Linked DNA regions of Hahella chejuensis KCTC 2396. The protein of the gene in region 1 interacts with the protein of each later gene in a pairwise test. Links are inferred from orthologs where the notes say so. Each region holds a gene or a part of one and is shown in the gene's direction. Other genes may lie near its edges. The genes, in order: cysE and cysK.

Region 1 (3,213 bases):
TTGGACGAGCGAATTGCGCGCAAGGCAATATTAATCATTGGCTGCATGGTTTGATCACTACTTTGTAAAGAACGGTTTTAAAAAGGGCGCTAATGATAGCAACTCCGTCATGTAAACACACCCAGAAATCTACTTACGGGTTAAATTATAGAAAAGGTCGCGGGACGCGCCAGAAAGCGGGACTATGGCGATGTTTCAGTCTTGGTAGGGGGAGGCATTTGCGTGCAATTCTGCTACCATTGCGCACTTTTAAAAAGGTGTGAGAATGCTGGAAAACGTCCGTATTGTGCTGGTCAACACCTCTCATCCCGGTAATATCGGCGCTACAGCCCGTGTGATGAAAAACATGCGGCTGTCTCGATTGGTTCTGGTGGAGCCGGATCGATTTCCAGATGATGATGCAACAAGTCGCGCATCTGGAGCTTTGGATGTTCTGGGGAGCGCTCAAGTGGTCGCGAGTTTGGAAGAGGCGATAGACGGTTGCGTGTTGGTGGTGGGAACCAGCGCAAGAGGTCGAAGTATCCCCTGGCCTGTAAGAAATCCTCGTGACCTGGCGGATGATGTTTACGATCGCGTGGCGACGACCAGAGGCGATGTGGCGATTGTATTTGGGCGTGAAGAGCGGGGCCTTACCAATGACGAGCTGCAACGCTGTCATTTGCATGTGCATATTCCTTCAAATCCAGACTATTCATCTTTGAATGTTGCGATGGCTGCGCAAGTGATTTGTTATGAGCTTCACATGCGGTGGCTGCTTGAAAACGAAGAGAATCAATCATATATCCAGAGATTGGACGGTCCCGGGGATGCGGGGTGGGATGTTGAGGCGGCGACAGCGGACGAGATTGAGCGCTATCTGGCTCATCTGGAGCAAACGCTGGTCGATATCGAATTCCATGATCCGGAAAATCCCAGACAATTGATGTCGCGGTTGCGGCGGCTATACCAGCGTGCGCGTTTGGATAAGATGGAAATCAACATTCTGCGGGGCATTCTAAGGTCCACGCAGAAAATGGCGGGAACTTGGCAAAAGAAATAATCGGGGCGAATCATGTTAGCACAGTTAAAAGAGGACATAAGAAGTGTCTTTCACCGGGACCCGGCGGCCAGAAACGCCTTTGAGGTGCTGACTTGCTACCCCGGTCTGCATGCGTTGCTGGCGCACCGCGTGAGTCACTGGTTGTGGAAAAAGGGATTGAAGTGGCTGGCGCGCTTTCTTTCCTCTTTGAGTCGCTGGATGACAGGGATCGAAATACATCCGGGCGCGAAAATCGGTCGCCGCTTTTTCATTGATCATGGTATGGGGGTAGTGATCGGAGAGACGGCGGAAATTGGCGACGACGTCACCTTGTACCAGGGAGTAACCCTTGGCGGCACCAGTTGGAATGCAGGCAAACGTCATCCTACGCTGGGAAATGGCGTGGTTGTCGGCGCTGGCGCCAAAATTTTGGGGCCGTTCACGGTGGGGGATAACTCAAAAGTGGGCTCCAATGCTGTGGTGACCAAGGAAGTGCCGGCTAATGCGACAGTGGTGGGCATTCCAGGACGGGTGATTGTCAAGAAAGCGGAGCCGGAAGCAGGTCGCCGTAAAGCCATGGAAGAGAAAATGGGCTTTGACGCATATGGATTGAGCGAGGAGATGCCTGATCCGGTGGCGCGCTCCATTCGCGCGATGCTGGATCATATGCAGGCGGTGGATGATCGTCTGGAGTCTATGTGCAAATGTCTGCACAAGTTGGATGTGGAATATCGCAATGGTGAGCTGCCTCCTCTGAAGAGTGAGGACTTTGAGTGCGTTCGCGAAGATAAGTAGTTAGCTGGTTTAATTCCTAATACTTGATCAGTTTGCAGGGTCATTTCATAATGCCCTAAATTATTTAGGGGTTTGATCATGCGCTTGACCACCAAAGGCCGCTATGCGGTGACCGCCATGCTGGATTTGGCGCTGCACGGTAATAGCGGCCCTGTCAGTCTGGCGGATATCTCGGCGCGTCAGGGCATCTCGCTTTCATATCTTGAGCAATTGTTCGCCAAACTGAGGCGTAGCCGTCTGGTGTCCAGTGTGAGGGGGCCTGGCGGTGGTTATAAGTTGGCGCGCCCGCTCGGTGAGACGGCGGTGGCTGAAATCATTGAGGCGGTTAACGAATCTATTGATGCAACGAGATGTGGGCGAAAAGGGGACTGTCAGGGGGGCGAAATTTGTTTGACCCATCATTTATGGCAGGACCTCAGCGAACGTATTCATGATTATCTCAGTAGTATCAGTCTCGAAGAGCTGGTCGCCAGTCGGGCGGTGCAGGAAATTGCTGAGAGGCAGACTGAAAGAAAACGAGCGGGCGAAGCAGGAATTTCTTTGGTCGATATCGGCTAACCTGATTTCGCTCGTGTCATTGATAAAGCAGGCGCGGGGAGCGCTGAAGTACCTGGATAGGGATAATTGAAATAATGAAGAAACCTATATATCTCGACTACGCCGCCACCACGCCTGTGGATCCGAGGGTCGCTGAGGCGATGAGCCATTGCCTGACGCTGGATGGGGTCTTCGCCAACCCGGCGTCTCGTTCGCATATTTACGGCTGGCGTGCAGAAGAGATGGTGGAAAAAGGGCGTCGCCAAGTGGCGGATCTGATTGGCGCCGACCCTCGAGAGATAGTCTGGACTTCCGGCGCGACAGAAGCGGATAACCTCGCCATCAAAGGCGTGGCGAGTCGCTATGCTGAAAAAGGCCGCCATATTATTACCAGCGCGATAGAGCACAAAGCTGTGCTGGACCCCTGCGCTTACCTGGAAAGACAAGGTTACGAAGTGACTTATCTGAAGCCAGGCAGGGATGGGGTGATCAGCTTACAGTCAGTTAAAGATGCATTGCGCGACGATACAATTCTCGTTTCTCTAATGCATGCCAACAATGAACTGGGTAGCGTTAACGATATTCAGGCGATTGGTGAGCTGTTGCGTGGGCATCAAGCTTTTTTTCATGTGGATGCAGCGCAGTCCGTGGGCAAGTTGGCTGTCGATATGAAGACCATGCCAGTCGACTTGTTGTCTTGTTGTGCGCACAAAATATATGGGCCTAAAGGCATAGGGGCGCTTTACGTTCGAAGGAATCCGTTTGTTGGCGTAGACGCTCAAATTCACGGTGGCGGCCATGAGCGGGGTATGCGCTCCGGTACGCTTCCAACTCACCAGATCGTTGGGATGGGAGCCGCCTTT
Region 2 (3,313 bases), 1.9 Mb from region 1 along the record:
ATATAGGTGTCCTCCTCTGCTCGGGGCCGCAATGATTGCGTCCGTTCATTGCCGCAATCAGCCTTTTCTGCGCGTCATGAACGCCAGTTTCTGCAAAAGGTGGACGTCCTGCTCGTTCTTCACCAGCGCGCCATACAGAGGAGGAATCGCCTGGCTGGGATCGTGGTTGCGCAATACGTCTTCAGGCAGATTGTCCGCCATCAGCAGTTTGAGCCAGTCGATCAGTTCAGAGGTGGAAGGTTTTTTCTTCAGCCCCGGCACTTTGCGTACGTCAAAGAAAACATCCAATGCATCCTTCACCAGCGAGCGCTGTATGCCTGGGTAATGCACGTCGATGATCGACTCCATGGTGTCTTTGTCGGGAAAGTTGATGTAGTGGAAGAAGCAGCGTCGCAAGAAAGCGTCAGGCAACTCTTTTTCGTTATTGCTGGTGATGATGACGATAGGCCGGGTAGTGGCGCGGATTCGCTCCTGAGTCTCGTAAACGTAGAACTCCATCTTATCCAGTTCCAGCAACAGGTCGTTGGGGAACTCGATATCCGCTTTATCAATTTCATCAATCAACAGCACCGATTGCTGCTCGGACACAAACGCCTCCCACAGCTTGCCTTTCTTGATGTAATTGCGAATGTCGTGAACGCGGTCATCGCCCAACTGGGAGTCGCGCAGGCGCGAAACCGCGTCGTACTCGTACAATCCTTGCTGGGCCTTGGTGGTGGACTTGATGTGCCATTGAATCAACGGCGCGCCCAGGGCTTCCGCCAGCTCTTCCGCCAGCATGGTTTTGCCTGTGCCCGGTTCGCCTTTGATGAGAAGCGGCCGCTGTAATCGAATGGCGGCGTTCACCGCCAATTGCAGATCGTCAGTGGCGACATAGTTCTTGGTGCCGGAAAACTTCATGTGTGAAACCTTGTTAGTTGTGTGAATGCGTCATTATTAGAGGAGTTATAAGCGGATATATTACCCGAAAACATTCAAATATTTCATGCCAGCCGCTAAGCTATCTCTCACGCTCGCAATGTTATGGCCGGGGAAATCTACTTAATCTGCAAGGAGATAAATAATGAACGTCTACGAAGACAACTCCATGTCCATCGGCAACACGCCGCTGGTGAAGCTGAATCGCGTCACCAAAGGCAACGTGTTCGCCAAAATTGAAGGCCGCAACCCGGCCTACTCCGTGAAATGCCGTATCGGCGCCAACATGGTATGGGATGCGGAGAAATCCGGTCGCCTCAAGCCAGGCATGACGCTGGTTGAGCCTACCAGCGGCAACACCGGCATCGCTCTCGCCTTCGTCGCCGCCGCGCGGGGCTATAAACTGATCCTGACCATGCCCGCCACCATGAGTCTGGAGCGCCGCAAGGCGATGAAAGCCCTGGGCGCGGAAATCGTATTGACCGAAGGTCCCAAAGGCATGAAAGGCGCGATTGAGAAAGCAGCGGAAATCGTCTCTCAGGACCCGCAGCAACACCTGATGCTGCAACAGTTCGACAACCCCGCCAACCCGGAAATTCATGAAAAGACCACCGGGCCGGAAATCTGGCGGGACCTGGAAGGGGCAATCGATGTTCTGGTCGCAGGCGTCGGCACCGGGGGCACGATTACCGGCGTATCCCGCTACATCAAGAACGCCATGGGTAAAAACATCACTTCCGTAGCCGTCGAACCTACCGCTTCTCCCGTTATCACCCAGACCATCAAAGGTCAGGAATTACAACCCGCCCCTCACAAAATCCAGGGCATAGGCGCAGGTTTCGTACCGAAAAACCTGGATCTGGACATGGTTGACCTCGTTGAGCAGGTCACCAACGAAGAAGCGATGGAAATGGCTCACCGCCTGATGCGTGAAGAAGGCATCCTCTGCGGTATCTCCTGTGGCGCAGCGGCGGCCGTTGCGGTCCGTTTGGCGGAGCGTGACGAATTCAAAGACAAGAATATCGTGGTTATCCTGCCGGACAGCGCTGAGCGTTATCTGTCCACTGCTTTATTCGACAACTTCTTTACTGAAGCGGAAAACGTGCAGTAAACAACAAGCGCCGGCCTTTGCGCCGGCGTTATAACTTTCTTGGCGGGTTCACTCTTAGCGAGACAACACGCTCAAGTATCAGCAAGCTTAACCGCCCCTTCTTCATACCATCTGGCGGCGACTTCGCCATCTCTAAAAGCGATTAATTCCCCGGGGCGCATTTGTCGCCATTCTTCATCGACGGTCAACGGCTCCGTGACGATCATAGTGACTTTGTCGGTGGGGTTGGTATGTTCTTCGAAGTTCACCCGAATCTCACCATCCTCCAGGGAAGCGCAGCCGAAAGGAGCCTGTCGGGTGATCCAATGCAATTTGGTTGAGCAGTAGGCAAACAGGTACTCCGAGTTGGTGAAAAGCATGTTGAACACGCCTCTCGACGTCAACTCCAGGCAGTTCCGATACAACCTTCCCCCCAGGCATTCCAGGCTGGAGAAGTCATTGCAGCCGCTGGCGACATCCTCCAGCAGCCAGCAAAACGCATGCTCGCTGTCGGTTTCTCCCACCGGACGAAAACGTCCCAGCGGCAGGTCCTGATAGGATTTCAGCTGGCCGTTATGGGCGAAGCACCAGTAATAACCGCCCAGTTCGCGAATAAAGGGATGGGTGTTTTCCAGGCTGATGTCGCCGACGTTGGCTTGCCGGATGTGGCTGATGACCGTGCGGCTTTTAATCGGATACTGACTGATAAACCGCGCAATTTCCGAGGTGGCGCTGGGATTGGGGTCACGAAACTCACGCAGCCCCTTGCCTTCATAAAAGGCGATGCCCCAGCCGTCTTTATGCGGCCCGGTCTGACCGCCGCGAAACATCAGACCGGTCCAGGAAAAACAAATATCCGTCGGCGCATTCGCGCTCATTCCAAGAAGTTGGCACATGTTCAGAAGTTAACTACTTTTTGTCTTCGTCTTCCGATCCGGCGGGGAGGTCATCGGTATCGGATATATCAAAATCTTCCAGGTTGAACTCGTCATCCATGTCTTTAGCTTTTTCATTGGAAGCCAGGATCTCGTCAGCGAGCGCCTCGGCATCGGTCTCTTCAGAGTCGGATGAACTCATGGGCGGTTCCGCATCCTCCTCTTTTTTCGGCTCCGCTTCTTCCTCCATGCCGAATTCCATGTCGTCCGCCTCACTCATCATAGAGGGTTCTTCAGCGACATCAATAGGCTGCTCCAACTGTTCGATCTCGTCCTCCAGATCGTGCCCGGACTCTTCCAGAGAAGGAACGTCGTCAGAGTCATCCAGCTTGGTGGTATCTACAGGCTCCCGAACTTCTTTTTCAATTCG

What was found.
Region 2: the proteins of cysE (region 1) and cysK interact in binary tests that used the Escherichia coli proteins (3 or more experiments, as listed by UniProt). The link is inferred for Hahella chejuensis KCTC 2396 from one-to-one orthologs.

What each region holds. Positions count from the first base shown.
Region 1 is NC_007645.1:4,591,451-4,594,663, reverse strand. The notes cover bases 43-2,932. They hold cysE (serine O-acetyltransferase), read left to right. Parts: upstream 43-1,051; coding sequence 1,052-1,813; downstream 1,814-2,932. Other genes in these bases: HCH_RS19935 (IscS subfamily cysteine desulfurase), read left to right, coding at 2,446-2,932; iscR (Fe-S cluster assembly transcriptional regulator IscR), read left to right, coding at 1,892-2,371; trmJ (tRNA (cytosine(32)/uridine(32)-2'-O)-methyltransferase TrmJ), read left to right, coding at 266-1,039; HCH_RS19955 (inositol monophosphatase family protein), read right to left, coding at 43-47. Outside these bases: more of HCH_RS19955, read right to left, coding at 1-42; more of HCH_RS19935, read left to right, coding at 2,933-3,213.
Region 2 is NC_007645.1:2,689,629-2,692,941, reverse strand. The notes cover bases 57-3,046. They hold cysK (cysteine synthase A), read left to right. Parts: upstream 57-1,063; coding sequence 1,064-2,029; downstream 2,030-3,046. Other genes in these bases: HCH_RS11865 (VWA domain-containing protein), read right to left, coding at 2,918-3,046; HCH_RS11870 (class II glutamine amidotransferase), read right to left, coding at 2,101-2,904; HCH_RS11880 (AAA family ATPase), read right to left, coding at 58-900. In the rest of the region: HCH_RS11885 (vWA domain-containing protein), read right to left, coding at 1-2; more of HCH_RS11865, read right to left, coding at 3,047-3,313.